3 regions of the Acidaminococcus fermentans DSM 20731 genome follow, and region 2 is predicted to be linked to each of the others. Evidence: riboswitches for the same ligand, from Rfam matches in the RefSeq annotation. Region 2 holds a riboswitch; each other region holds the start of a gene.
The links. A riboswitch is a leader RNA that binds a small molecule or an ion and turns the genes downstream of it on or off. The one in region 2 is predicted to bind S-adenosylmethionine.
Positions count from the first base shown of each region.

Region 1: another riboswitch for S-adenosylmethionine. It lies ahead of ACFER_RS04160 (MetQ/NlpA family ABC transporter substrate-binding protein); the one in region 2 lies ahead of ACFER_RS06020 (methionine ABC transporter ATP-binding protein).
Region 3: another riboswitch for S-adenosylmethionine. It lies ahead of metK (methionine adenosyltransferase); the one in region 2 lies ahead of ACFER_RS06020 (methionine ABC transporter ATP-binding protein).

Region 1 covers NC_013740.1:914,305-924,583, reverse strand. Annotated here, with positions in the region: gene ACFER_RS04195 (DEAD/DEAH box helicase) at 1-110, opposite strand, end outside; gene ACFER_RS04190 (ATP-binding protein) at 123-1,442, opposite strand; gene ACFER_RS04185 (TerB N-terminal domain-containing protein) at 1,439-3,010, opposite strand; gene ACFER_RS04180 (pyridoxamine kinase) at 3,152-4,015, opposite strand; gene ACFER_RS04175 (Flp family type IVb pilin) at 4,462-5,112, opposite strand; gene ACFER_RS04170 (RluA family pseudouridine synthase) at 5,268-6,152, opposite strand; gene ACFER_RS04165 (M20/M25/M40 family metallo-hydrolase) at 6,154-7,485, opposite strand; gene ACFER_RS04160 (MetQ/NlpA family ABC transporter substrate-binding protein) at 7,507-8,328, opposite strand; SAM riboswitch class I at 8,420-8,519, opposite strand; gene pflB (formate C-acetyltransferase) at 8,598-10,279, opposite strand, start outside.
Region 2 covers NC_013740.1:1,299,992-1,310,270, reverse strand. Annotated here, with positions in the region: gene ACFER_RS06040 (TadA family conjugal transfer-associated ATPase) at 1-526, shown strand, start outside; gene ACFER_RS06035 (type II secretion system F family protein) at 529-1,458, shown strand; gene ACFER_RS06030 (DUF192 domain-containing protein) at 1,531-1,881, shown strand; gene ACFER_RS06025 (methionine ABC transporter permease) at 1,966-2,628, opposite strand; gene ACFER_RS06020 (methionine ABC transporter ATP-binding protein) at 2,618-3,655, opposite strand; SAM riboswitch class I at 3,726-3,835, opposite strand; gene ACFER_RS06015 (MBL fold metallo-hydrolase) at 4,134-4,994, opposite strand; gene ACFER_RS06010 (Lrp/AsnC family transcriptional regulator) at 5,131-5,592, shown strand; gene ACFER_RS06005 (type I restriction-modification system subunit M) at 6,029-8,602, shown strand; gene ACFER_RS11110 (restriction endonuclease subunit S) at 8,604-9,758, shown strand; gene ACFER_RS05995 (restriction endonuclease subunit S) at 9,863-10,279, shown strand, end outside.
Region 3 covers NC_013740.1:357,928-368,206, forward strand. Annotated here, with positions in the region: gene ACFER_RS01610 (rubredoxin-like domain-containing protein) at 1-445, shown strand, start outside; gene ACFER_RS01615 (lactate utilization protein) at 533-1,162, shown strand; gene citC ([citrate (pro-3S)-lyase] ligase) at 1,254-2,300, shown strand; SAM riboswitch class I at 2,359-2,467, shown strand; gene metK (methionine adenosyltransferase) at 2,520-3,698, shown strand; gene priA (primosomal protein N') at 3,700-6,093, shown strand; gene def (peptide deformylase) at 6,247-6,723, shown strand; gene fmt (methionyl-tRNA formyltransferase) at 6,720-7,658, shown strand; gene ACFER_RS01645 (DUF116 domain-containing protein) at 7,663-8,436, shown strand; gene rsmB (16S rRNA (cytosine(967)-C(5))-methyltransferase RsmB) at 8,433-9,773, shown strand; gene rlmN (dual-specificity RNA methyltransferase RlmN) at 9,782-10,279, shown strand, end outside.

The sequences.
Region 1 (10,279 bases), 390 kb from region 2:
GTATTCAGCAGCACATCCCCTGCCGCCACCTGGATGGGCCGGAGTTCCGACCATCCCTGGCTGTAGATGAAATCCTGGACAAAAGGTGCATACCGGTCAAAGATATTCATGATTTCCTTTCGTTAAATGGTGAATTCCGCGAACTCCGGAGCGGTTTCTTCTCCTTCCACAGCGTTTTTCGCATACTGGAAGCTGTCGGACTGGAGCAGTTCCGCCACCTTCAGTTCCGGATGCTGGTACAGGATATCCAGCACCTCGATGAAATCCCGGATCACTTCCCGGGGGGTAATGTGGGAATCCGCCCCGATCCGCTGGAATTCAATCCGGATGAAGGATACCAGATCCTCCTGGGTCACTTTGGGTGCATAGCCGTAGAGTGCCCCATGGATTTCCGCCAGTTTTTCCACCAGCACCAGCATTTCGTCGCTGGTCAGGGGCTGGAGACGGATCACCGGAGCCAGCAGATCCTTGTGTTCTCCGGCAAAATGGCCTTCTGCCAGCCGGGAACGGAGAGCTTCATAGCTGTAGACCCCCCGCCGGGGATCTTCCATGCACTGGGGAGTGCCCCCCATGATGATGCCCAGGTAATGGGCCTTGCCCTGGAGGGTATCGTTGTACATGGTGAGGATCTTTTCGTAGTTGTACTGCCGGGTGATGGCATGGGGGATCTTGTAGATGTTCACCAGTTCATCAATGCACACCAGGAGCCCGGCGTACCCGGCCTGTTTCAGGAACAGGGCGAAGATCTTCAGGTATTCGTACCAGTCCTCATCGGAAATGATGATGTTCACCCCCAGCTCCTGCCGGGCTTCCGTTTTGGTGTGGAATTCCCCCCGGAACCACTGGATGACTTTGGCCTTGGTGGCCTCGTCCCCCTGGCGGTAGGACCGGTAATACAGGGTCAGCAGCCGGGCGAAATCGAAGCCGTGGACCATTTCGTTCAGGGCATCGATCACCTGGCCGATTTTCTGTTCCACCCGTCCATCCAGCCGGCCGTCCGTCAGAGACAGGCCGCTTTCCGCCACCACCTGCTGCTGGACCTGGTTGATCCACCGGTCCAGGATCAGCGGCAGGGCGCCTCCTTCCGGCCGGGTCCTGGTGGCCATGTTCCGGACCAGTTCCCGGTAGGTGGCCAGCCCCTGGCCCTTGGTTCCCTGGAGTCGCCGTTCCGGGGACAGGTCCGCATCCACCACCACAAAATCCTTTTCCATCACATAGTTCCGGATGGTCTGGAGCAGGAAACTTTTCCCGCTGCCGTACCGGCCCACAATGAACCGGAAGGAAGCGCCTCCATCGGCGATCACTTCCACATCATGGAGCAGGGCATCGATTTCGTTCTTCCGGCCCACGGTAATATAGGGCAGCCCGATCCGGGGTACCACGCCCCCCTTCAGCGAGCTGATCAGGGTCCGGGCAATCCGTTTGGGTATCTTCAGGGTCATGGTTCTATCGTTCCTTTCAGGTCTTCCAGGTAATCTTCTATCACAGAGGGCGGGTCCCCGGCTTCCAGGACCGTATCCCCGAATTCCTCATAGCATTTTTCATTGATGCTGTCCGTGAGGATGGAGGGCATCAGGCCTTTGGTTCCCGTCCAGGAAGTGTCTCTTCCGTAGAGCAGGTCCTTCAGGTAATGGTATTCGTCTTCCGTCAGGTTCCAGGGCAGACCGGAAGATTCCGGTGCCGGAGGATTTTCTCCAGCCGGAGAAGAAGCACGGGCGGAAGTGTCTTCCCAGTCCGAACCGTCCGGAGATCCGGCCAGTCTGTTCCCCCTTTCCCACGTTGCAGAAGGATCCGGCTGTTCCGGAATGGCGGGCAGCACTTCCTCCCGCCGTTCTTCCTCCGTCATCAGTTTGTCCCGGGTCACCGCCGCATCCTGGCGGATCCTGTCCAGCTGATCCAGGTGGAACACCACTTTTCGTTTTTCCGCTTCCGCCTGTTCCTTCCGTTCCTCCTCCACCGCCTGGTGCACCAGACGGGTGAGCCATTTGTAAGACAAGGGCTGCTGGAGGGGCTGGGGAAAATCCAGTTCGTCCCGGAGCAGCCCGTCCAGGGTCTTCATCAGTTTGCCCAGTTTCCGAAGCTGTTTGGCCGTATAATCCAGATGACGGAACGTCCACACCCCGTTCCGGTCCCGGTAGACGCACACCGGATTCACCTGCAGGGTAAAATCCCGGTTGTCTTCCCGGCGCAGGAACACCGCGTTGGCAAACAGCTCCAGCCAGTCATAGGATGGCCCTCCCACATGCTCCAGCAGAAATCCCTTCTTCCGGTGGGATTCCCAGTAAGCCTGGATCATCCGGTAGATCCGGCCCAGCAGACGGATCGTGTCTTCCGGCTGCTGTTTGTACAGCCGGGAGCGGGAAATATGGTAGGTGGAAAACAGGTCCAGGGCCTCGAACAGTTCCTGGTCAGAGACGTTCTTATAATTTTCCAGCACCAGATAGGCCTCATCCTGCCGGGAGCGCTTGGTTTCCGGCAGCAGTTTCGGATCCAGCTGCCAGTACAGCACATAATCCCGGAGCCACTGGTGGAGATAGGGCAGGATCCGGTCGTCCAGCATCCCGTAATTATCTCCAAAAGATTTCAGTTTATCGTAGCCATCCTGGGGATTTTCCACCCCGATCTGGTTCAGCAGCTCATAGATGTACAGGAAGGCATAGGTCAGGGAAGTCCGCTCCAGCTGCTGATGCCGCAGCCGGGTCCGCCAGCCGAAATAGCCCCGCAGTTCCTGGTCCGTCAGCACCCGGTAGGTGGGATAGTAATGGAGCACCGGCAGGTCGTACACCGTATCGTCTTCGTAAGCAGCAGCGGCCATTCCCTGACGGACAAACAGTTCCGGGGTGGTTTCATACCGACTTTCCCCGTCTTTTTCCATGGCCCGGAGCTGTTGAAGGGTTTCCGGCAATGGAGCAGGCGGTTTGCGGGGTTTGATGGGTTCGGAGGCATACAGTTTCTGGAGCAGCCGGAAGGCCTCCTCTTTTTCAGCCGGTGTCTTCTTCACCAGATCCATGTCCATTCCCCCTTTTTTTCAACTGACCAGGACTCCGTCCAAAAGCAAACATTTTTTCACCAATCTTCATTATAAATCACTGGATGGAGAAAAAACAAGGGGGGATGTTGCACAGGATATGCAACATCCCCTCCCGCCGGCTTACGCCATACACGTGGTGCAGTTCTTGGACTGGGGGAACAGCAGCTTCCACAGACACCCTTCCAGGACCACCCCTTCTTTGGGATCCGTACCGGCTTTGATGGTGGTGTCGATCACATAGCTCACATAATCCGCCGCTTCCTGGACGCACCGGTTCAGATCCCGGCCGTTGAGCACATACCCCAGCAGGGTGCTGGTGAACACATCCCCGGTACCGCAGGTGGCAAAGGGCAGCCGCTTCACTTCATAGGCTTCCGGGAACAGCTGGTTGGGTTCAGAGCTGACAATCTTCAAATGCTCTTCATCACAGGGTACGCTGGTGATCACCACCTGTTTGGGTCCCAGAGCCAGCAGCTTGTCGCAAAGGGCTTCCAGTTCGTCTTCCGTGGGTGCCCCTTCCTTCCAGGGGGTATCCGTCAGCAGGCAGGCTTCCGTATAATTGGGGGTGATCAGGGTGGCATGGGCCACCAGCTTTTTCATGGCTTCCACCATGGAATCATCGAACACCGGGTACAGTTTCCCGTCATCCCCCATAGCCGGATCCACCACCGCAATGCGGTCTTCCCCGGCAAACTGGTCAATGGCGGCGATCACCTGGGCCACCTGGTCCGGGCCTGCCAGGAAACCGCTGTACACTGCATCGAATGACAGCCCCAGGGCCTTCCACTGTTCCCGGTAGGAAGCCATCAGGCCCGTCAGATCCCGGTTCACGAATTTTCCATAGGTCAGGTTATTGCTGTACAGCGCCGTAGGGAACGGGCAGACCTGATGCCCCATGGCAGACAGCACAGGCACCGCCGCCGTAAGGGAACAGCGCCCAAAGGAACAAAGATCATGGATAGCCAGAACACGTTTGATTTTCATGGAAATACCACCTTTCAAATGCTGAAAATAAGCACGGGCAAATGGGTTAGTCATAGGAGTATTGTACCCTATTTGGGGCAGAGATGCCAGAGGGGGCAGCCTGCGATGCCGTAGAGGGCGCAGGCCGGTTGCCCCGCACAGCACACAAATAATCAGCAATCAAGCGGGCCTCCGGTTGTGGGCCCCTACGGTACCGCAATGGGTCGTTGGAATTTCGTGCGTTTCGCGGGCTCCCCGGCGTGGAGCCCCTACGGTATTGCAATGGATCATTGGATTTCCGCCGTCCCGCTCTGCACTCTTCCCTCTGCACTGTTTTTCTCAGTCCAGCCGCACCATGGCGGGATCCAGGTTTTCCACGCTCCAACCTTTTTTATTTATAGCAAAAAACCTGCCCTGTCAACACAGGCGCAGGTTTTGTCATGGTTTATTCAAGGAAAGGACATTTTCTATTTCAAATTGTTGGTCCGGGTGGGATCGATAATGAACCCGGATCCACTGGGAGAGGGTCCCACGAAGCCCTTGACATTTTCAAAGACCGTTTTCCCTGAGCCTACGGCACTTTTCCCCTGGCTGTTGAACAATCCTTCCGTAATCCTTACCGTGGCGTTATTCCCTTTGGACGCCTCATAATACTTTGTGGGATTGCTGTTGTAATCCGCTGCCAGCTGGCTGAATGTGACGCCATTGTTGGCTGCTGCCGAGTAATAGGAAAACACGGTTGTCCCATCGGTTTGGACTCTGGCAAACCAGCCGTCTCCCTCTTTGGTCTGGATATTCAGTTTCCGGGCCAGGTCCTGTCCCGCTGCACTGTCCGAAGAAATCACCAGGGTGCTGGATGGTTTCCCCTGGAGCACATCCGCCAGCCCGTCGTACCGTCCCTGCCGGAGCCGTTCGATGATATCTTTCGCTGTGGACGCGGCCGGGAGTTTTTCCTTGGAAGCTTCGTCCAGGAGAGCGCTGGCGTTGTTGAATACAGAATTGATGGACCCGGCCAGGCCGCCATTGGCACCGGCGTTGTATATCCATCCGCCGATACCGACGATGATTGCCAGCATCAGTGCATATTCAATGATGTCCTGCCCTTTCTGTTGTCTCATCCGTATCCATCTCCCTTGCGGTGTTCTTATTTGATTATATCATATTTTAGGAGAGAGGTCAGAGCGTCCTTTCAGGCAATCCTGCGGGTTCATCGTTTGTCGTTCATCGTTCATCATTTTGGGTGGCAAATGCCGGGCATTTGCCTTCCTGCTCTTCACTCTGCACTGCTTTTCTCCCCCAGCAGCCCCTCCATATCCCCCGGCATCGGTGCGGTGAGGAGTATCTCTTCTCCGGTCCGGGGATGCCGGAAACGGACGGTCCAGGCGTGGAGAGCCTGACGGGCGATCCGGCCGTCTTTTGTCCCGTACAGGGGATCCCCCACCAGCGGGTGTCCTTCGTGGGCAAAATGGACCCGGATCTGGTGGGTCCGGCCGGTGAGCAGATGGATTTTCAGCACCGTCCATTCCTGGTTCTCTTCCAGGATCCGGTATTCCGTCACCGCCGGCCGGCCATCGGGCCGCACGGTCCACCGGTCCACCCCTTCCGCCACCCGGCCGATGGGATGTTCGATTCGTCCCTGAGGAATCCCCCACCTTCCTTCACAAACCGCCAGGTATTCCCGGTAGATCTGGCTGTGATCCCGGGTCAGGGCGTGTTTGGCGAAAGCGGATTTGGCCACCATCAGGACTCCGGTGGTATCCCGGTCCAGCCGGTACAGCGGATGGATGCCGCAGTGCTGTCCGGTCCGGCGGAAATACCCTCCCACGGCCTGGACCAGGGTATCCCGGGCGCCCGACCAGGTGGGATGGATCAGCATCCCTGCCGGCTTGTCCACTACCAGCAGATCCTCATCTTCATACAAAAGGGAAAGGGGCAGATGGACGGGAATCACCGCCGCTTTTTCTTCCCAGCGGAATACAAGCCGGTCCCCGGCTTCCAGCCTGTGAGAAGGACTGGAAACCGGGGATCCGTTTACGGTGATGGTACCGTTCCATTTGATTTTGCGCCAGAGTTTTTCCGAAAGGTGCATGGGCCCCCGGGCTGCCTGGCGTACACAGCATCCGGCATGGTCCCGGTCCACCTGGTAGCTCAGTTCCATATCAGTAGGACCGCAGAAATTTCTTGAAAAAGTCCACGCTGCCCTTCAGGGCATCGGCGGGGATCTTTTCGTTCACCTGGTGGGCGGCTCCCCACCGTTCATCCCGGCGATACCCGGAAAACAGCATCACATTGTCGGCGATCCGCTTGTAGTAATGGCTGTCGGTGCCTCCCAGCATCAGAAACGGCACCACGTCCACCTTGTCCCCGTACTGCTCCTTCAGGACTTTTTCCGCCACCTGGATCCCGTACCCCTGAGGATCGGAGGCGGGCAGCGGATCCTTCCCGGACACATGGCGGATTTCCACCCCTTCCGGCAGGAACTGGCGGAAATACCCTTCACAGGATTCCACCGTATCCCCCTGGAGCACCCGGACGCTCATCTGGGCGGCTGCATGGCTGGGCAGCACATTGGGCTGCTTGCTGGCTTCTGCCATGGTAAAGGCAATGGTGGTGTGGAGCAGGGCGTCCAGAGCCGGATCTTCCTGTGCCAGCTGGCACAGTTCCTTCCAGTGGCCTTCCGGATCTGCATAGATGGCCCGGCGGCTGCCTTCCTGGAGCCTGGCACTTTTCTGGAGATGGGCCAGGGTGAGCGGCGTGAGCCGGTAAGGGAAAGGATGGCTTTCGATGGCCACAATGGCTTTGGCCAGGGTCCCCAGAGCCGTGCCCTTTCCCGGACGGCTGGAATGGCCTCCGGGAGAATTGGCGTAGATCTCGAAGTTCACGGGAGATTTTTCTGCCACTCCGATCTTGGCTTCCAGCTTGTCCCCTACCGGGAACAGGCCGCCTCCTTCATCCACCACGGTACCCAGCCGGATGCCCTTCTGTTCCAGGTTTCGGGTGAGCTTTTCCGCTCCGTCCACATCGTTTTCCAGGTACACTTCCTCGCTGTAGCCCAGGGACAGATACAGGTCATAGGAGGGCCGCCAGCCTTCTGCCAGCAGGGCTTCCACCGCTTCCATTTCCGCCAGCAGCAGATGCTTGCAGTCGGTGGTGCCCCGGCCGCAGATGCAGCCGTCGATCAGTTCCCCTCCGAAGGGGTCGAAGGTCCACTGGCGACCGTCCCCCACTTCCACCACATCTTGGTGGGCCATGAGCAGCAGGGGCTTTTTGTCGCTGCCGCTGCCTTTCAGATGGAACTGAAGGCCGGCCTGGCCCACTTCATCCAGCTCCATCAGGCTGAAAATATGGGGATAGAATTCCCGGAACGCTTCATGGAGCTTCTCGAACTGGCTCCAGTCCACCCGGTCCACATTGGCGTTGGACACGGTGGCGCACTGGATGAACCGCTGGAGATGGGCGGCGTATTTCTGTTCTTCTTTTGTAAGATTCACTGCCGTTCCCTTCTTTCTCAATTACCAGGCAGGTTCCAGGTTGCCCTTGCAGTTTTCCAGGATGTAATCCTTTACCGGCTGGCTCTGGAAGATCTGGACGAATTTCTTGTAGGTGGGGTTGTCCTTGTCTTCTTCCCGGGCGGCGATGATGTTCACATAGGGGCTGGTGTTGTCTTCCTTGGCAATGGCCAGTTCCGGAGCCAGTTTGGCGCTGTTGGCATAGCCGGCGTTGATGACGGAGGCCGTGGTGTCATCCAGGCTGCGGGGCAGCTGCGCTGCTTCCAGTTCCAGGATCTGCAGGTGTTTCGGGTTTTCGGTGATGTCGTTTACGGTCAGTTCCGTGGCTTTTACATCCGGGTTCACTTTCAGCAGGCCCAGTTTGCTCAGCATCAGGATGGCCCGGCCACCGTTGGAAGGATCATTGGGGATGGCGATCTTGGCGCCGTCCGGGATGTCCTTGATGTCCTTGATCTTGGTGGAATACAGTTTCAGGGGAGCCAGATAGGTCTTGCCGATGCTTACCAGTTTGGTCCCGTTCTTTTTGTTGAAGGCCAGCAGAAAGGGTTCATGCTGGAAGGAGTTCAGGTCGATGTCCTTCTGGGCCAGGGCCTGGTCCGGGGTTACATAGTCACTGAAGGTCTTGATTTCCACCGTCAGCCCCTGTTTGGCGGCTTCCTTTTTCACCACTTCCATGATCTGTTCGGAATACCCGGGAGTGATTCCCACGGTGATGGTTTTCTTTTCCGCCGGAGCGGCCGCCTTTTTGTCGCTGCCGCAGCCGCTGACCAGGCTGGCCAGAGCCAGTACGGCTACCGCTGCTGCAATCCATTTCTTCAGTTTCATACAACATCTCTCCTTTTTTTGCCTTCCCGAAAGCCACACAAGAAAAACGCCACCTGCTGGACAGATGGCGTTTCTGATGACTGAGCTCGCTTTTTCATCTGCCAGGGAATCCCTGTTGGAATTGGCACCTTCCCATCCGGGGGTTGCCGCAGCTTCATAGGGCCAAATCCCTCTGCTGCTCTCGATGAAGGTATGTGATTTTGATGGTTCTGATTCTACACTACTTCACTAGGAAAGTCAAGGGTTTTTTGTAACCTGATCAAGAACAGTTACATCTTCTGATGGGCGCGGCGGGCGATGACGTCCAGCTGCTGTTCTCTTGTCAGGTCGATGAATTTCACCGCGTAGCCGGATACCCGGATGGTGAAGTTGGCGTATTCCGGTTTTTCCGGATGTTCCATGCAGTCGATCAGCTTGTCCACACCGAACACGTTCACGTTCAGGTGGTGGGCTCCCTGGTCGAAGTAACCGTCCATCACCCGCACCAGGGTGGCTTTCTGTTCTTCTTCGTTGTGGCCCAGGGTTTCCGGAGCGATGGTCTGGGTGTTGGAAATCCCGTCCAGCGCGTATTCGTAGGGCAGTTTGGCTACGGAGTTCAGGGATGCCAGCAGGCCGTTCTGTTCCGCACCGTAGGCCGGGTTGGCACCGGGAGCGAACGGGGTATAGGCCTTCCGTCCATCAGGCAGGGCACCGGTGGCGCCGCCGTACACCACATTGGAGGTGATGGTCAGGATGGAGGTGGTGGCTTCGGAATTCCGGTAGGTGTGGTGTTTCCGCAGCTTGGTCATGAAGGTCTTCAGCAGCCACACGGCGATTTCATCCGCCCGGGGATCATCGTTGCCGTATTTGGGGAAGTCCCCTTCGATCTTGTAGTCCACCACCAGGCCGGATTCATCCCGGACCGTGGAGACTTTGGCATATTTGATGGCGCACAGGGAATCCACCACATGGGAGAACCCGGCGATACCGGTGGCAAAGGTCCGGCGCACATCGGTGTCAATCAGGGCCATTTCAGCCGCTTCATAGTAGTATTTGTCATGCATGTACTGGATCAGGTTCAGGATGTTCACGTACAGCCCGGCCAGCCAGTCCATCATCAGGTCGAATTTGTGCATCACTTCGCCGTAATCCAGCACTTCAGAAGTGATGGGCGCATATTCCGGCCCCACCTGCATGTGTTTGCCGTCCTTGGTCAGGAACTTTTCGTCCTTGCCCCCGTTGATGGCGTACAGCAGGCATTTGCCCAGGTTGGCCCGAGCCCCGAAGAACTGCATTTCCTTCCCGGTCTGGGTGGCGGATACGCAGCAGCAGATGCTGTAGTCATCGCCCCATACGGGCTTCATCACATCGTCGTTTTCGTACTGGATGGAAGAAGTGGTGATGGAAATGTGGGCAGCGTATTTCTTGAAGTTATCCGGCAGTGCGGAAGAATACAGCACAGTCAGGTTCGGTTCCGGAGAAGGCCCCATGTTTTCCAGGGTATGGAGGAACCGGAAGTCGTTCCGGGTGACCATGTGCCGGCCGTCCATGCCGATGCCGGCCATTTCCAGGGTGGCCCATACCGGGTCACCGGAGAACAGCTGGTTGTAGGACGGGATACGGGCGAATTTCACCATACGGAATTTCAGGGTCAGGTGGTCGATCAGTTCCTGGGCCGCCTCTTCGGTCAGGGTCCCTTCGGCCAGGTCACGGCTGATGTAGATATCCAGGAAGGTGGAGATCCGGCCCACGCTCATGGCAGCCCCGTTCTGGGTCTTCACGGCAGCCAGGTAGCCGAAGTACAGCCATTGTACCGCTTCCTTGGCATTCTTGGCCGGGGCGGAAATGTCATAGCCGTAGACTTTGGCCATTTCCTTCATCTGTTTCAGGGCCCGGATCTGTTCCGCCAGTTCTTCCCGCTGCCGGATGATGTCGTCGGTCATGACGCCGCAGCCGCAGTTGTCCAGATCTT
Region 2 (10,279 bases):
AGGGGCCGTGACCATCCGGGACCTGGTGAAGAACTCCCTGCGGATGCGCCCGGACCGGATCATCGTAGGGGAAGTCCGCGGGGGCGAAGCCCTGGACATGCTCCAGGCCATGAATACGGGCCACGAAGGGTCTTTGACCACCGCCCACGCCAACAGCCCCCGGGATGTACTGTCCCGTCTGGAAACCATGGTGCTCATGAGCGGCCTGGACCTGCCGGTACGGGCCATCCGGGACCAGATTTCTTCGGCTCTGGACCTGATCATCCATCAGGAGCGGATCCAGGACGGATCCCGGAAAATCACCTATATTACGGAAGTCCAGAAGATGGAAGGGGATGTGATCGTCCTCCAGGACCTGTTCCGGTATGTCCAGACCGGGTTTGACGAAAGCGGCAAGGCTCTGGGGGAATTCCGTCCCACCGGGCTCCAGCCCCAGTTCCTGAGCAAGTTCAAATCTCACAATGTGGAATATCCGGCCTTTATGCAGAAGGCCCGGCCGGGGATTGACTGGGAAGAAGGTGACTGACCATGCTGGCACTGTCTCTTTCCATTGCCTTGGCGCTGTTCTTCTATCTATCCCTGTCGGTGCTGGCCCTGAAGAAGATCCAGGGCGAAGAAGTGAAGCGCCGGCTGGAAACCTTCCGGGAAGAAGAAAAGCCCCAGGAAGCAGAGGACAATCCCAATGACCTGAAGAAGATCCCCCTGTACCAGCGGACCATTGGCCGGCTGCTGGCCCAGGCCATGGACTTTTTCTCCAAATTCGCTCCTTCAGCCCTGCCCCAGATGATGGAACAGCGGATCATCCTGGCCGGGAAGCAGGGGATCTGGAAGCCCCGGACCCTGGTGGGCATCTGGTTCGTTTCCATGATTTTCTGGGGGTTCCAGGGGTTCCGGTACACCACCGGCCATCCCATGAGCACCTTCGGGGGCCTTGTATTGATCTGGGGATGTCTGCTGTTCGGAGCCATGCTGCCTTTCGGGGTGCTGAACCATATCATCCGGAACCGGCAGACGAAGATTATCCGGCAGCTGCCGGATGTGCTGGATCTGCTGTCCATTTCCGTCCAGGCCGGTCTGTCGCTGGACGGGGCCATGCGAAAAGTGGTGGAACGGATGGAAGGCCCTCTGATCGATGAATTCCGCCGGATGCTCCGGGATGTGCGGATGGGCATGACCCGCCGCCGGTCCATGCAGCTGATGGCCAGGCGGTGTGATGTGCAGGATGTGTACCTGTTCGTCATGTCCGTGGTCCAGTCAGAACGGCTGGGAGCTTCCATGTCCGATACCCTGGTGATCCAGGCGGACAACATGCGGGACCTGCGGAGACAGCGGGCCAGGACCCAGGCCATGAAGGCACCGGTGAAGATGATCTTCCCCCTGGTGTTCTGCATTTTCCCCGCCATTTTCGTGGTGGTGCTGTTGCCGTCGCTGATTTCCCTGATGCAGGGGATGAAATGAGAAAGCGGGGCTGTTGCAGGAGCAACAGCCCCGTCGTACGTCATGGGGTCATACGCCGAAGGAGAAAATAAATTGTCCAAACAGGAAACCTGGTCCTTTGGGGACCATGCTGAAATCCGGATTGCTGTGGAAATCGCTGACACCTGGTGGGGACGGTTCCGGGGGCTGATGCTGCGGAAGCCTTTGCCTCCGGCTGCGGGCCTGTGGCTGAACCCCACCAACAGCATCCACATGTGCTTCATGGGGTTTGCCATCGATGCGGTGTATTTCAACGACCGGATGGAAATCGTGAAAATCGTCAAAAACCTCCACCCCTGGCTGGGTCTTTCCGCCTGCCTGAAGGCCACTTCCGTGCTGGAAATGAAAGCCGGAGAAGCGGACCGGCTGGGGATGAAGGTGGGGATGAAGCGGATTGTTGCATAAGCAACAATCCCTGTCAACGGTCAGCTGTCAAAATGGCCCGCCCGGGCGGGCAAAAAAAATCCACCCTCGAGGGGTGGATTTTTTTTATTTGATCTTCGTCTTGTTCAACTTGGCCGAAATCTTGTTCCCGATGGTCTGGACCAGCTGGACCAGGGCAATCAGGACGATGACGGTGGCAATCATAGTGTCGGCCTGGAACCGCTGATACCCGTAGCGGATGGCCAGGTCCCCCAGGCCGCCGCCCCCCAGGGCACCGGCCATGGCGCTGGAACCGATCAGGCTGATCACCGCCAGGGTGATGCCCAGCACAATGGAATGCATGGCTTCCGGCAGCAGCACCTTCCAGATGATCTGGAGAGGGGAGGCCCCCATGCTCTGGGCCGCTTCAATGACCCCGGGATCCACTTCCAGCAGGGAGGATTCGATGATCCGGGAAATGAACGGGGTGCAGGAAATGGTCAGAGGCACGATGGCGGCGGTGGTGCCGATGGAAGACCCCACTATGATCCGGGTGAGGGGAATGATGGCCACCATCAGGATAATGAAAGGCACGGACCGGAGGGCGTTGACAATGGAGCCCAGGGTTTTGTGGAGAGCCGCATTTTCCTTGATGTGGCCTTTTCCGGTAATGGTCAGGATCACCCCCAGGGGGATGCCGAACAGGGATGCAATGGCCGCAGAGAGGGCCACCATGTAGAGGGTCTCTCCCAGGGCCTTAATCAGCAGATGGATCATATTAGGAGACATAACCGATCACCTCGTCTTTGACTTTTCTTTCGTGGAGGTAATCCAGGGCTTTCTTCAGATGGGCCTCGTCCCCTTCCACTTCAATGAGCAGGGTCCCGAAGGGGGTATCCTGCAGGGTTTCAATGTTGGCCGTGAGGATGTTCACGTTGGTATCGTATTCTTTGATCAGCACGGAAACAATGGGCTCTCCGGCGCTGTCCCCGATGAAGCTCAGGCTGACCAGGGCCTTGTCTCCGGCTTTGTAATCCTTGTGGATGTCCAGTTTCCTGACGAAATCAGGCAGGTCGTTGTGCTGGATGCTGGCCACGAATTCCCGGGTGGTGGCTTTCTGGGGGTTGGTGAAAATATCCACCATGGACCCCTGTTCGATGATTTCCCCGTTTTCAATGACGGCGACCCGGTCGCAGATTTCTTTCACCACATTCATCTGGTGGGTGATCATGACGATGGTGATGTGGAGCCGTTTGTTGATGTCCCGGAGCAGGTTCAGGATGCTTTCCGTGGTCTGGGGATCCAGGGCGGAAGTGGCTTCATCGCAGAGCAGCACTTTGGGATCGCTGGCCAGGGCCCGGGCGATGCCCACCCGCTGTTTCTGGCCCCCGGACAGCTGGCTGGGGTAGTGGTCCGCCCGGTCTTTCAGGCCCACCAGGTCCAGCAGGGGTTCCACTTTCTTCTGGATGGCGGCTTTGTCCAGCCCCTGGATTTCCAGAGGGAAGGCAATGTTGCCGAAAACCGTGCGGCTGGACAGCAGGTTGAAATGCTGGAAGATCATGCCGATGTTCTGCCGGGCCTTCCGCAGCTGTTCTTCGCCCAGGGCGGTCATTTCCTGGCCGTCCACGATCACCTTGCCGCTGGTGGGTTTTTCCAGCATGTTGATGCACCGGACCAGGGTGCTTTTGCCGGCCCCGGAAAGGCCGATGATGCCGAAGATCTCACCTTCGTTGATGGTCAGATTGATGTCTTTCAGGGCGTGCAGGTCGCCGGAAGACGTATGATAGATTTTGTCGATGTGCTGCAGTTCTATCAAGGGGGTTCACCTCCGTAAAAATAAAAATTCCCCTTCATGAAAATGAAGAGGAATCAGTTGAGCTCACTCATCTTCATCTTTCAGGCAGTGCCTGATGGACTTAGCACCGTTCAGCCAATAGAAGCGCTGATGGTTGCCGTAACTTCATAGGGCCAGTCCCTCCGTTACTCTGGATGAATTCTGTGCGTATTAAATGATACCGTATAAAGTACAGTTTGTCAATGGGAATTGGGCCATTAAGTGCAGAAAGAAGAGTGCAGAGGGGGATGGAAGGAGCGAGCAGTCTTGAGGAGATTGCGGGCCTGTTTTATCGATATGTAATGTTTTAGAATAAGTCGGAATGGGAACCTGTACGAAAAAGGAACAATTCCAGTACAACGATTTTAAGGACTGCTGCACGTCACATTACGTGCAACAGCCCCCATTTATCACGCTGTTGCACGCGATTTCACATGCAACAGCTCACTTTGTTACGTTCTTATTTATCAAAATTTATTATCTGTCCATCATCCGGTACAGCTACCTGTTTGTCTATCTTTCTGCTATGGACAAAGTCGCGCATATTCTTGCGTGATATGGTGCAATGGTTAATGGCATCCATATGCACCGCTACAATTTTGGCATTTGGCATTCTCGTTGCCGCTCTGCCTACATCTTCTGTACCCATAATAATGGAATCATTGTAGCAGATGGACTTAGCATAACCAGTATTCATAATCAGAATATCGGGCTGACGATTTTGCAGCGTTTTATCAACCCGGGCCGTCCAGACTGTATCGCCCATCAGGTAAGTAGTTTTTTCACCGGGAGCAGCAAAGACCACGCCCATACTTTCTCCGAGCAGTGCGCTGTAAGCGGGATTGGCATACATCTCTTCCGTGCCATGCGTGCCTTCTACTCTGGTCAGGCGCACCCCTTGGAACTCGATATCCCGATCCAGCACCTGAATATTGCGGAAACCTTCCTTGCGAATTTCAGTAGCGTCCTTATCATCCTGCACAAATACAGGAATATCTTTGTTGATGAACTGCTGAGCTACTTCATCCCAATGGTCAAGATGGGTATGCGTGACAATTAACGCATCAACATCCTTTAATACATCCTCCTTTGATTCGGGCAAGTCCACCTTGGGATTGCGCACCTCACTGTTAAAAGAACCAGCAAAGCCTTCATAACGGCCTTTTTCTGCCAGCATGGGGTCTATCAAAAATACCGTATCGTTGTACGCCAGTTTGCCCGTAGCATTGCGTACATGCTGGTAAGAAACCTGTGCAAAGGCACTGCCCGTCATCATCGTCATTCCCAAGAATGCAGCCAGTAAAGTTTTTCTCCACTTCATTTCATTTCCTCCTCTGAATCACAATTTAATTTACATTGTGATTATACTTTGCTAGAATTTTACTTACGATACAGGATTTCAAGAGATGCAGACAAATCACTTGAAATTTTCAAGTTTTCAAGTTAGGAGCATTGCCATGAATTTTTTACCTGCCAACAACAAAAAAATTGACAAAACTGACCATGAAATCCTCAGCATTCTGCATAAAGAGGCCAGAATTTCCATGACTGAACTGGGAAAACGCGTTCATTTAACCAGTCAGGCGGTCAGGAATCGTCTTGACCGCCTGACTGATTTGGGCGTTGTCCATCACTATACCGTGAATGTCAACTGCCCCGTATATGGTTATAAAACACATGCCCTTATAAAAATAACCCCACACAGCGGTTTTATGAAGTCCCTGTTGGATTATCTTACTCAGTGCCACTGCCATATCAACCACTGTTATCAGATAACTGGTGCTCAAACACTGTCCATCGACAGTTATTTTACGGACGAGGCCGAATTGCAGGAATTTATTGACACAATCCAAAAATGGGGGGATTATGAAATCGAATTGGTATTAAGGGACATCTTACTCTCTGAAGGTGATGAATGATTTTTTTCTGTAACAGACACATTCACTATCCGCAGACATAAGATTTTGTGTGGTTTCCGTCAGGCTTTCCCAAACACCAAGGCTGACAGTGATACCATTTATCTGCTACGGCACTACGGGGGCGCGAGGCTGGAGAGGCGCATGAACTGGGGATAACAGAAACATATGAAGTAAATTTACATTCAGATACAGGAAAACTTGCTCGCAGGAAAGGGTACGGCAAGGGAGATGGTCCGTGGCGGGAGTCCTGCCACGGCTTTTTTCTTTAGTTGTCCTAAAATTAGCACAGCGGCTATGTTATAATAAACCATAGTATTAACAATGGAGAAACGCATTGAAAACAGCCAATGTAGTGGCTGCACCGGCAATCAGCCATGATAAAGTCTTTGACAAAATAAAAAATTATTAATAACTAGCAAAGTAAGGAGATATCAAAATGAATAAACAAAAACTGGCTTCCAAAATCTGGGAAAGCGCCAATAAGATGCGTTCTAAAATTGAAGCCAATGAATATAAAGATTATATACTGGGATTTATTTTCTATAAATATCTGTCCGACCAAGAAGAACGGTACCTGCTGCAGCGGGATTACCGTCCGGAGGATATCCGTGACTATGTGAACGAGGAAGATGCGGAAACGGTTCAAATGGTCCAGGACAATTTGGGCTATTTTATTGCTTATAAAGACATGTTTTCTACTTGGCTGAGCATGGGAAGAGACTTTACTGTAGACAATGTCCGTACGGCTCTCAGTTCTTTTACCCGTTTGATTTCTCCTACGCATAAACTGGTATTTGATAAAATTTTTAATACACTGGAAACCGGGTTAAGCAAACTGGGAGAAAATACCAAATCCCAGACCAAAGCGGTGCGAGACCTGCTTCAGTTAATCAAAGATATTCCCATGGATGGGAAACAGGATTATGATGTGCTGGGTTTTATTTATGAATATTTAATCAGTCAGTTTGCAGCCAATGCCGGGAAAAAAGCCGGGGAATTCTATACCCCCCATGAAGTTTCTCAGTTGATGTCAGAAATCATTGCCCACTATCTTCAGGGCCGGGAAGAAATTTCCATCTATGATCCTACATCAGGGTCCGGATCTTTGCTGATCAACATAGGGCATGCAGCGGCCAAGTATATGAAAGATGCCAACAAAATCCGGTATTATGCCCAGGAACTGAAACAAAATACCTATAACCTGACCCGTATGAATCTGGTAATGCGAGGCATCCTGCCTGCCAATATCATTGCCAGGAATGGGGATACACTGGAAGAAGATTGGCCCTATTTTGATGACAGTGATCCCACCGGGACTTACAATCCGCTTTATGTGGATGCGGTGGTCTCGAATCCTCCCTACAGCCAGCAATGGGATCCCAGCGGTAAAGACAATGACCCTCGGTATTCTCGCTTTGGACTGGCTCCCAAATCCAAGGCGGATTATGCATTTTTACTCCACGACCTATATCATCTTAAACCGGACGGCATAATGAATATCGTCCTGCCCCATGGGGTCCTTTTCCGGGGCGGCGAGGAAGGAACCATCCGGAAAAACCTGGTGGAATACAATCATATCGATGCCATAATCGGCCTGCCGGCCAATATCTTTTTCGGCACGGGGATTCCTACCATTATCATGGTACTGCGACAAAAACGGGAGAATACGGATGTATTGATTGTAGATGCTTCTAAGGGTTTTGTGAAAGAAGGAAAAAATAACAAGCTCCGGGCTTCTGACATTCGTCGGATTGTGGATACAGTCATCAGCCGGCGGGATGTACCCCAGTATGCCCGGAAAGTGAGCCGGGAAGAAATCCGTGCCAATGACTACAATCTAAATATTCCGCGGTATGTGGATTCATCAGAGCCTACGGAAAGCTGGGATATCTATGCCACCATGTTTGGCGGTATCCCGGAAAGCGAGCTGGCAGGACTCCAGCCCTACTGGGATACGTTCCCTACTTTAAAAGAGGAGCTTTTTGTCACTTGTCAGGGATACGCTCAGCTGAAAAATCCGGATATCCGAAAGACAGTGGAAAACAATCTGGCCGTAAGAGATTTTCAAGAAAAATTTACCCAGAATTTCAAGGATTTCCCCCAATATCTGCACCATACCCTGATTGACGGAATGGAGAAAATTTCCATTGCCCAGGCGGAAGAAGATGCTACCCAGGAGCTTTTTCGGCATTTTTCCACAGTTCCTCTTCTGGATCCCTATGAAGCTTATGAATTATTCCATAACCAGTATGGACGGATTGCCGGCGATCTGGAAATCCTCCAGGCAGAGGGACTTTCTGCTGCCAATCAGGTAGACCCTCATATGGTGGTGAAAAAGAAGAATGGCAAGGAAGCAGAAGTCCAGGAAGGCTGGCAGGGACATGTGCTGGCTTTCAGCCTGGTACAGGAGACGTATATGCAGGACCAATTGATCGAGTTGCATAACAAGCAGAACCGGCTACAGGAAATTCCCGAAGCAATCCAAAATCTATTGGATGAAATGGGGGAAGAAGAAAAAGAGAGCATAGCCTCTGCTTTGAATGAGAATGGCGATGCTTTTGTAGTGAAGAATATATCGCCTTTGTTGAAAGAACTGAAAAAAAATCCGGAAGAAAATGAAATGGCCCTGAAGACTCTTCAGCAGGTGGAAAGTCTTGATAAGGAAGAAAAGAGCCTGAAACGGGCAGTTAAAGAAAGCGAAGAGAAATTGGTGGAACAGACTCGGGAAAAGATCCATAATCTGACTCCGGATGAAATCATCCATCTGTTGGATTTACAATGGATACGGCCTATTTCTACCCAATTGGCGCAATTGCCTGTCAATCTGCTGGAATCCCTGATTCGTAAGCTGCAGGACCTGAATGAAAAATATGCTGAAACTCTGGATGATGTGGAACAGGGCATCCAACAAACGGAGCATGAGCTCATCCAGATGCTGGGAGAACTGACTGGACCGGAAATGGATCTGAAAGGGATTGAAGAGCTGAAGAAACTTCTGGGAGGGAAATAAAATGGCCCTAAAGAAAAAACCGGCACTAAGATTCAAAGGCTTCACAGACGATTGGGAACAGCGTAAGGTTTCTGATATCGTAGGCCGGTATGATAACCTTCGTGTTCCAGTATCGTCGAATAAACGTGTCCATGGAACAACTCCTTATTATGGAGCAAATGGGGTTCAAGATTATGTAGACGGATATACGCATGATGGAGAATATATTTTAATAGCCGAAGATGGGGCGAATGATTTACAAAATTATCCAGTGCATTATGTAAATGGGCGAATTTGGGTTAACAATCATGCGCATGTACTTCAAGGTAAAACTGGAATAGCAGATACTAAATTTTTGAGTTATGCTTTTAGTCAGATTGATATATCATCTTTGCTTGTTGGTGGTGGGCGTGCAAAACTCAATGCAGGCGTACTTATGAAGTTGGATTTGTTGTTGCCAGAGCATAAAGAGCAGGAAAAGCTGGGAAACTATTTTAGTCACATCGACTCCCTTATCACCCTTCATCAGCGTAAGTATGAGATGCTAAAAAAGATAAAAAAATCCTTTTTGGAAAAAATGTTTCCGAAAAATGGAAAACGGGTTCCAGAACTACGATTTAGCGGATTTACGGACGATTGGGAACAGCGTAAGCTGGGAGCTATCTTTGAAGAATACTCAGATAAAGGCCATCCGAATCTTTCTGCGCTTACAATAATTCAAGGTGGTGGAACGATACGGCGTGATGATTCAGACCGAAATTTACAATATGATAAGAAAAGCCTTGCAAACTATAAAAAGGTAGAGACAGGGGATTTTATCGTTCATCTTCGTTCTTTCGAGGGAGGTCTTGAAAAAGCAACGACATCAGGAATTATCAGTCCTGCATACCATACATTTCATGGGGAAGGCACAGACTCCAGATTTTATTATTGTTACTTCAGATCTGAACGCTTTATCAATCACGATTTAAAACCGCATGTCTATGGAATACGGGACGGTCGTAGTATTGATATTGAAGGCATGAAAACCATCAACATTCCTTGGACGAAAGTTGAAGAACAAAAAGCAATCGGGAACTATATTGATTGTTTGGATAACCTCATCACCCTTCATCAGCGGAAGCTCGAAAAACTTCAAAATCTGAAGAAAGCCCTACTAAAAAAGATGTTTATCTAAAGCAAGGATGAAGAAAAAGAGGACTAACAGTATTTTCAAGTCTTACGAATTGGTGAATATACATTAAATCCTAAATTATTGATTTTTTATACGTAAGAACTAGAATGCAATTCCGTAGCCAGCGCTTTTTTTGTGTTTTTTCTTGGGAACAGCGTAAGTTGGGGGAACTCACAATAGAGTTTAAAAGCGGTAAAGGAATAAAAGCGAATGAAATAGAAGCGCGAGGAACATATCCGGTATACGGCGGTAATGGTCTACGAGGTTATGCAGAGCAATATAACCATGACGGTGAATATGCCTTGATAGGTCGTCAGGGTGCACTTTGCGGTAATATGACTTTTTCGATGGGCAAGGCCTATTTTACAGAACATGCAGTGGCTGTAAAAGCCAATGAAATTAATGACACAAAATTTCTCTATTATATTTTATGTAATATGAATTTGGGACAATATTCGGGCCAATCTGCTCAACCTGGATTAGCCGTAAATAAACTTATTGCATTGAAGGCATTTGTTCCAGGT
Region 3 (10,279 bases), 940 kb from region 2:
GAAAGAAGGCGTAAAGGAATACGCTGATGAACACGTGGTTGGCGTTGCCAAGGGCGTGGATGAACGGGTGCTGGAAGGCCTGCGTCAGCACTTCACTGGTGAATGCTCCGAAGTGGGCATGTACCTGGCCATGAGCCGTGTGGCTGACCGGGAAGGGTATCCGGAAGTGGCGGAAGCCTACAAACGGATCGCTTTCGAAGAAGCGGAACACGCTGCCAAATTCGCTGAACTGCTGGGCGAAGTGGTCACCGACAGCACCAAGAAGAACCTGGAAATGCGGGCTGCCGCCGAACAGGGTGCCTGCGCCGGCAAGAAGGAAATCGCCACCCTGGCCAAACAGCTGGGCTACGATGCCATCCATGACACCGTCCATGAAATGGCCAAGGACGAAGCCCGTCACGGCCGTGTATTCGATGGTCTGCTGGCCCGTTACTTCGCAAAATAAAAAAGACAAAAAGGGGCTGTTGCGTGGGCAACAGCCCCTTTTTCTATGGTACAATGAAAGGAAAATGCTGGATGAGGGGGAAATGACATGCAGGAAGCACTGAGAAGACGGAATGAACTGCTGGCCCAGGTGGCGATCCGGGGGCTGGCATCCCGGAACATGAAGGGATACTATGCCGCCAATGTGGAAGAAGCGGTGCAGAAGGCCCTGGAACTGATTCCCCAGGGCAGTGTGGTGACCATGGGGGGCAGTACCACCGTACGGGAAAGCGGCCTGGTGGAACGGCTGAAGGCGGGGAACTGGACGTTCATCGACCGGGAGGAATATCCCTCCCGGCGTCCGGCCCATCTGAAAGCCTATGATGCGGACTGGTATCTGGCCAGCTGCAACGCCATGACCCGGGACGGGATCCTGGTGAACATCGACGGCAACGGGAACCGGGTATCCGCCATTTCCTACGGGCCCCATCACGTGCTGTTCCTGGTGAGCCTGAACAAGGTGTGCTCCAGCCTGGAAACGGCCCTGGACCGGGCGGAGAATACGGCGGCTGCAGTCTGCGCCCAGAAGTTCGACATCCAGACTCCCTGCCGGACCACCGGGTTCTGTTCCCACTGCAAAGCGCCGGAAACCCGTTGCTGTGAAATCCTCATTACCCGGTACGCCCGGCACCCGGAGCGGATCCATGTGATCCTGGTCAATGACCAATTGGGGTTCTGACAGGAGAAGAGAACGGAAGTTGGCGGACCAACCACTCCGTTCTCTTTTTTGTGATATAATGATAGGACTTTGAAACCTGAAGGAGACCAGAATGTCTGATTATTTTATTTCCCAAGTATATCCTTCCGACAAGCGGACCAATGCCCAGGTGGATGCCTTGCTGGAGCAGGAGGGGATCCGCCGGGATGCCAACCTGGATTATACCTGTGTGATGTTCGACAATGACTACCATGCCATTGCCACCGGCAGCTGTTTCGGCAACACCCTGCGCTGCATGGCCGTGGACCATCATCACCAGGGAGAAGGGCTGATGAATGAAATCGTTTCCCACCTGGTCCAATACCAGTATGAACGGGGCAACCTCCATCTTTTCCTCTATACCAAATGCAGTTCCGCCAAATTTTTCGGCGATCTGGGATTCTATGAGATCGCCCGGATCGAAGACCAGATCGTCTTTATGGAAAACCGGAAGGACGGCTTTTCCAGTTACCTGGACAATCTGGCCCGGAGCCGGGTGGAAGCGCCCAAAGTGGCAGCCATTGTCATGAACGCCAATCCCTTTACCCTGGGGCACCAGTATCTGGTGGAAAAAGCCGCGGCGGAAAATGATCTGGTCCATCTGTTCATGGTCAGCGAGGATGCCAGCCTGTTCCCCTATGCCGTGCGGAAACAGCTGATCCAGGAGGGCACCCGCCATCTGTCCAATCTCCGGTATCATGACAGCGGCCCCTACATCATCAGCCAGGCTACCTTCCCCAGCTATTTCCAGAAGGATGCGGAAGCGGTGATCGCCAGCCATGCCAATCTGGATCTGGCCATCTTTACCAAAATCGCCCATCGGCTGGGCATTACCGTCCGGTATGTGGGGGAAGAGCCCACCAGTGTGGTGACCGGCCTGTACAACCAGGTGATGCAGCGGCGGCTGCCGGAAGCCGGCATCCAGTGCATCGTGGTGCCCCGCCGGGAAGAACAGGGCCAGGTGGTCAGTGCATCCATCGTCCGGAAGGCGCTCCAGGAAGGGAACTGGGCACTGGTCCGGGAACAGGTGCCTGCCACCACCCTGGAATTCCTCCAGAGCGAGGCTGCCCGTCCCATCCTGGAACGGATCCGGAAAGAGCAGGACGTGGTCCACTATTAAGGGCCCGTCTTGCATTTCCCTACTGTATTTGTTATAATTACAAAGCTAAATCGAATACAGCTCATCAAGAGTGGCGGAGGGAATGGCCCTATGAAACCACAGCAACCATGGCCTGTGGCCAACGGTGCTAATTCCTGCAATGCGGTTTGTCGATTGTAAGATGAGAGTCCTATAAGTGCTCTCATTTTGGGAGTATTTTTTTTGTGCAAGGAGGAAACAATGAAAAAAGTATTTACGTCTGAATCCGTTACGGAAGGCCATCCTGACAAAATCGCCGATCAGATTTCTGATGCGGTGCTGGACGCTATCCTGGAACAGGACCCGGATGCCAGGGTTGCCTGCGAAACCCTGGTGGCCACCGGCCAGATCCATATTGTAGGGGAAATTTCCACCAGCTGCTATGTGGACATTGCCAAGATCGCCCGCCAGACGGTGATCGATATTGGCTATGACCGGGCCAAGTACGGCTTTGACGGTTCCACCTGCGGGGTGCTGATTTCCATCGATGAACAGTCTCCGGACATTGCCCAGGGGGTGGATGAATCGGACGAATCCAAACAGGGTGCCCAGGATGAAACGGAAAAAATCGGTGCCGGTGACCAGGGCATGATGTTCGGGTATGCCACCGATGAAACCCCGGAATACATGCCCCTGCCCATTTCCCTGGCCCACAAGCTGGCCCGCCGGCTGGCCCAGGTGCGGAAAGACGGTACCCTGCCTTATCTCCGCCCGGATGGCAAGACCCAGGTAACGGTGGAATATGAGGATGACCAGCCCGTACGGGTGGATACCATTGTGGTTTCTGCCCAGCACAGCCCGGAAATCACCATGGAACAGCTGCGGAAGGATATCCTGGAACAGGTGGTCCGTCCGGTGGTGCCTGCCAGCCTGTTGGATGACAGGACCATCTATCACATCAACCCCACCGGCCGGTTCGTCATCGGCGGGCCCCAGGGGGATTCCGGTCTTACCGGCCGGAAGATCATCGTGGACACCTACGGGGGCATGGCCCGTCACGGGGGTGGCGCCTTCTCCGGGAAGGATGCCACCAAGGTGGACCGGAGTGCCGCCTATGCAGCCCGGTATGTGGCCAAGAACGTGGTGGCTGCCGGCCTGGCCAAAAAATGCGAAATCCAGCTGGCCTATGCCATCGGGGTGGCCCGTCCTGTATCCATCAGTGTGAATACCTTTGGTACGGCGGCCATTCCGGAAGAAAAAATCGTGGAACTGATCGAAAAGAACTTCTCCCTGACCCCGGCCGGGATCATCCGGAGCCTGGACCTGCGCCGGCCCATTTATCGGCAGACGGCGGCCTATGGCCATTTCGGCAGGACCGATGTGGATCTGCCCTGGGAACGGCTGGATAAAGTGGATGTGCTGAAAAAAGCACTGGAATAAGATGGAATACGCCAAGGTTGCCATCAATCTGCCTGCCAAAAACATTTTCCGGCAGTTCACCTATCATGTGCCGGAAACCCTGGATTTCCTGGGCCAGGGCTGGCGGGTGGTGGTGCCTTTCGGCCAGCAGCTGCTGGAAGGCTTTATTGTGGAAGAGGACCGGGAACCGGATCTGTCCCGGGAACTGAAGGATATTGCGGATGTGGTGGGGACGGAACCCTGGTTCGACAGTGAGATGCTGGCCACGGCCTACTGGCTGTCCCAGTATTACCTGTGCACCCTGGCGGAAGCCCTGCGCCTGTTCATTCCAGGCCGGAAAAGCCTGGCGGCAGTGGGGAAATACGTGCCGGTGCCGGAAGCGGAAGGATTGTCCCGGCCAGAGCAGGAACTGTATGATTTCCTGACACTGAAGGGGCCGCTGCCCCGGAAGGCCATCCGCCGGATCCCCGGGGGAGAGACGGCCCTGAAGGGACTGATCGCCCGGAAGGCGGTGGTCCTTTCCTACGATGTGAAATACAAACTGCGGGAAAAAACCGAACGGACCTTCACAGCAACGCCGGAAGGACTGGCCGCACAGGAAAACGGAGAGGTCCGGGGCAAAAGCCAGCAGGCTGCCCTGGACCTTTTGCCGTATGGAAAGACCGCCAGTGCCGGAGAACTGGAAGCCCGGGGCATCACCTCCGCCGTCCTGCGGAATCTGGTCCGGAAGGGGTGGCTGCTGGAAGGCAGGCGGCGGGTCCTCCGGGACAGCTATCAGGGCCTGGAAGCCCGGAAAGAAACCCTGGAACTGACGGAGGAACAGCAGGCGGCCATCCAGGCAGTGGACGCAGCCCGGGAAAACCGGGAAGCCCGGACCTTCCTGCTCCAGGGCATCACCGGCAGCGGCAAGACGGAAGTCTATCTGCGGCTGGCGGCCAGAGCACTCCAGGCTGGCCAGCAGGTGATGGTGCTGGTGCCGGAAATCGCCCTCACCGGGCAGATCGTCAAACGGTTCAAGGCATGGTTCGGAGCCGGAGTGGCGGTGGCCCACAGCCGTCTTTCCGCCAGTGAGCGGGGGGATGTGTGGAGCCGGATGCGGTCCGGCCAGGCCCGGGTCCTGATCGGGGTGCGGTCGGCGGTGTTCTGCCCCTTTGCGGATCTGGGACTGATCCTTATCGATGAAGAGCATGAAGGAACCTACAAACAGGAAGAACGGCCCAGCTATCATGCCCGGCTGGTGGCCCAGTACCGGGCCCATTACCGGAAGGTGCCGGTGGTGCTGGGATCGGCTACCCCCGACCTGGAATCGTATTATCTGGCAGAAAAGGGGGGCTATACCCTCCTTCGGCTGACCCATCGGGCCAGGTCCGGCAGCCATCTGCCCAAAGTCTCGATTGTGGATATGCGGGAAGAGCTCCATCAGGGGAACCGGACGGTGCTTTCCGAAGCCCTGCGGACCCGGCTGGAGCATGTGGTGCAGAACGGGGAACAGGCCATTGTCCTCTTGAACCGCCGGGGCTTTTCCACCTTTGTCCTGTGCCGGGACTGCGGGGAATCCCTCAGCTGTCCCAACTGTGCGGTTTCCCTGGTGTACCATGCCCGGGAGCAGCTGATGGAATGCCATTACTGCGGCTATACGGAACCGGTGCCCACCAAATGTCCCTACTGCGGCAGTCCCCGGATCCGGTTCTTCGGGACCGGGACAGAAAAGGCGGAACGGGAAATCCGGGAGCTGTGTCCGGGAGTGAAGCCCCTGCGCATGGATCAGGATTCCACCAGCGGAAAATTCGCCCATGAGCAGATCCTCCAGGCCTTCCGCAGCGGACTGTACAATGTGCTGCTGGGGACCCAGATGGTGGCCAAGGGCCACGATATCCCCAATGTGACCCTGGTGGGGGTGCTCAGTGCGGATTCCCAGCTGAACCTGCCGGATTTCCGCAGCGGAGAACGGTGCTTTGCCCTGCTGACCCAGGCAGCCGGCCGGGCCGGCCGGGGGGATAAGCCGGGGGAAGTGATCTTCCAGGCCTATGATGCAGAAAATCCCATCCTCCAGCTGGCGGCCAGGCAGGATTATGAAGGCTTCGCCAAAATGGAACTGGAGCAGCGGAAGGAACTGAGCTATCCGCCCTTTACCCGGATGTTGAAGATCACCGTCCTCCACAAAAAGGAGGAAGAGGCCCTGGCCATTGCCCAGAAACTGGTGAACGCCCTGGAGGCCTGGCAGCTGGAAAGCGGGCATCCCCTGGAGATCCTGGGACCTTTCCCGGCCATTGTGGCCCGGGTGAACCAGATCTACCGGATCAACGTGCTGCTGAAAAGCCCCCGGATGAAACCGGTGAAAGAATGGCTCCGCCAGTCAGAATACCGGGAACTGCCCAATGTGTATTTTGACGTGGATCCCATCAGTGTGGTGTAGGGGGAGCTGTTGCATGGGCAACAGCTCCTTGTTGGAGTCGCGGCTCGCGACCCGTGACCCGCGACTGGGGGGTGTGAATTTTTTTCACACCCCCCCTTTTCCATGTCCTATGGTATAATAGAAAGTAAAAATTGCGATAGGAGTCGATGATATATGGCAATCTATGACATTGTGAAAGTCGGGGCCCCGATCCTTCGGGAGAAGGCAGTCCCTGTTACCCGTTTCGATAAAAAGCTGGCCCGCCTGCTGAAGGATATGGCGGAAACCATGTATGCGGCCAATGGCTGCGGCCTGGCTGCCCCCCAGATCGGCCTCAGCAAACGGCTGGTGGTCATCGATGCCGGAGACGGTGCCGGCATCCGGGAATTCGTGAATCCGGTACTGACGGATCCGGAAGGAGAGGCAGTGGATTCCGAAGGATGCCTCAGCGTCCCTGATTACGAAGGGGAAGTGAAGCGGGCCGCCCGGATCACCGTCCATTTCCAGGACCGGAAAGGGGATCATTACCGGCTGACCGCCGACGGGCTCCTGGCCCGGGCTCTCCAGCATGAATGCGATCATCTGGAAGGGGTCCTGTTCATTGACAAGGCCGTCAGCCTGTCTGCCAAGCCGAAAGAAGGCCGAGAATGAAAATTGTATTTATGGGAACGCCGGAATTCGCCGCTGCCAGTCTGAAGGCACTGGTGGAATCCGGAAACTGTGAAATCGCTGCGGTGGTGACTCAGCCGGACCGTCCCAAAGGACGGGGCCACAAGGTCATGATGAGTGCGGTGAAGGAATATGCCCTGACCCAGGATCTTCCGGTGCTCCAGCCCCAGCGGGTGAAAACCCCGGAATTCCAGGCAGAAATGGAAAAAATCCAACCGGATCTGATCGTGGTGGCTGCTTTTGGCCAGTTCCTGCCCAAAGAGCTCCTGGATCTGCCCCGGTACGGGTGCATCAATGTCCATGCGTCCCTGCTGCCCCGGTACCGGGGAGCGGCCCCCATCCATTACGCCATCCTGAAAGGGGAAAAGGAAGCGGGAGTCACCATCATGCAGATGGACGTGGGCATGGATACCGGCGCCATGCTCAGCAGGACGGCGGTTCCCGTAGGACCGGAAATGACCCAGGGAGAACTCCATGACATCCTGAAGGAAAAAGGCGCCCGGCTGCTGCTGGACACCATTCCCCGGATCGTGGCGGGGACCGTACAGCCGGTTCCCCAGCCGGAAGAAGAAGCAACCTATGCATCTCTGATTACCCGGGATATGGAAAGGGCTGACTGGAACAAAAAAGCGGAAGACCTCCACAACCAGTTCCGGGCCTTTGATCCCTGGCCGGGTTCCTTTACCCTGCTGCCGGACGGAAAGCGGCTGAAGATCTGGAAGAGCCGGATCCTGGCAGGAGAAGGCAGCCAGGGAGCACCGGGAACGGTGCTCCAGGCGGACAGCCGGGGATTCCGGGTGGCCTGCGGACAGGGTTCCCTGGAAATCCTGGAATGTCAGCCGGAAGGGAAAAAACGGATGCCGGCGGCTTCTTTTGTCAACGGCGGCCATGTAAAACCGGGGGACAGACTGGAATAAGATCATGAATATGGGAATTCGGCCGAAAAAACGGCTTTTTATGGCGCTGGCGTCCCTGGCTGTCCTTTTGGCCGGGGCAGCGGCCTACGGCCTGTGGCAGCTTCTGGTACCGGGTCTTTCCCAGATCCATCCCTGGCTGCCCCAGGTGGTGGGATGGGCAGTGCTGCTGCTGATCCTGTCCCTGCTTTCCGGGGTGGTGGGCATCGTCCTGGCCATCCTGGGGTTTCCCACCATCCGGGTCTTTTATTTCTGGGCCTGGCACATCATCAATTTTCTGTATCCACTGTCCCTGTTCCTGGGGAAGCTGATGGGCATTTCCAAGCGGCGGGTGGAACAGTCCTTTATCGAAGTCAGCAACCATCTGGTCCGGAACCAGCATGTGCGGGTGCCGGCCAACCGGCTGCTGATCCTGACGCCCCACTGCATCCAGCTGGATACCTGTCCCTATAAAGTCACCCGGGACATCACCAACTGTCATCAGTGCGGCCGGTGCGGGGTGGGCCAGCTGCTGGCCCTGTCAAAGAAATACGGAGTCCATGTGGCCATTGCCACCGGCGGGACCCTGGCCCGGCAGGCGGTGAAAAAGGCACGGCCCAAGGCCATCCTGGCGGTGGCCTGCGAACGGGATCTTACCAGCGGGATCCAGGATGTGTTCCCGCTGCCGGTCATCGGCGTACTCAATGAACGGCCCAACGGCCCCTGTTTCAACACCCGGGCGGATATGGGCAAAATCGAAGAGGCCATACGGTCATTTATTCTGGAAGAGGATGGACAATGAAGGGAACTGCCAAGAATCCGCGGGAAGCGGCATTACTGATACTGGAACAAATCTTTCTCAGGGGAGCCTATGCAAACCTGGCTCTGGATCAGGGCCTGCGGGGGGCTACCCTGTCCCCCCTTGACCGGAAACTGACTACGGAACTGGTCTATGGCACGGTCAAGACCATGGGGACCCTGGACTGGTATCTGTCCAGGGTGGTGAACCGGCCGCTGCGGAAACTGGATCCCCTGGTGCTGGTGATCCTGCGGCTGGGGGCCTACCAGCTGCTGTACCTGGACCGGATCCCGGCATCGGCGGCCTGCAACGAAAGCGTCAAGCTGGCCAAGAAGTGGGTCCACGAAGGGGCCGGCAAGCTGGTGAACGGAGCATTGCGTCAGCTGGCCCGGACCCGGGACCAGTGGAAATTTCCCCAGGGACCGGACCATGAACTGGAGCGGATCGCCCTGGAATATTACCATCCGGAATGGCTGGTCCGACGGTGGAAATTCCGGTATGGACTGGAAGAGGCGGTAAAACTCTGTGCCTTTGACAACGCCCGTCCGGCTTTCTCGTTCCGGGTCAATACCCTCCGGGATACCCGGGAAGGGCTCCAGGAAAAACTGGCGGAAAAGGGCATCCGGACCCGGCCGTCCCAATGGTCTCCGGACGGACTGCTTTGTGACAGCCTGCCTTCTCTGGATGACCTGGTGGAAGGTTTCGGACCGGATATCTACATCCAGGACGAAAGCTCCATGCTGGACGCGGCAGTGCTGGATCCTCAGCCCGGGGAACGGGTGCTGGATCTGTGCAGTGCCCCGGGAGGGAAGACCACCCATCTGGCCCAGAAAATGCAGGACCAGGGAGAAATCCTGGCTCTGGACTTATACGATCACAAACTGGACCTGGTCCGGGAAAATGCCCGGCGGCTGGGAATCCACTGCATCCGGACGGAAAAACAGGATGGCACTGTTTTTGTGCCCGAATGGGAAAATACCGCCCACCGGGTGCTGGTGGATGCTCCCTGCAGCGGCCTGGGAGTCCTGAACCGGAGAGCGGAAGCCCGGTGGACCAAGGAAGAACGGTCCCTGAGTCAGTTCCCGCCCCTGCAGAAAAAGATCCTGGCCAACGGCGCCCGGTATGTGATGCCCGGGGGACGGCTGCTGTACAGCACCTGTACCCTGGAACAGGATGAAAACACCCGGGTGCGGAAGTGGTTCCTGGAAAACCATCCGGAGTTTGCTCCGGCCGCTTTTCCCCATCCCCTGACCGGGGAGCCGGTGGAAGAACTCCAGATCCTCCCCCAGCGGGACGGGATCAATGGATTCTATCTCTGTCTTTTTGAAAAACGAAAGTGAGACATACCATGTGCAAAAAAGAAATCATGGGACTGACCCTGGAAGAACTCCAGACGGAGCTGGCCGGCCTGGGCATGAAAAAGTTCCGGGCCGAACAGGTCTTCCGCTGGCTGTATGAAAAGGCTGCCACGGACTTTTCCCAGATGAGCAACCTGAGCAAGGACGCCCGGCAGCAGCTGGCCGACCGGTATACCATTGCCACGGCCCAGGTGAAGGTCCTGAAGGAATACCGTTCCCGGGACGGGCTGACCCACAAGGTGCTGCTGGAACTGACGGACGGTGCCACAGTGGAAACGGTGCTGATGCACCATGACTACGGCTACAGCGTATGCCTGTCTTCCCAGGTGGGCTGCGCCATGAACTGCGCCTTCTGCGCCAGCGGGCTCCACGGTTTTGTCCGGAATCTGACGGCAGCGGAGATCCTGGCCCAGCTGTACTTCTTCCAGAGCGGGCTCCAGCCCGGGGGGGAACGGGTCAGCCGGATCGTGGTCATGGGCAGCGGGGAA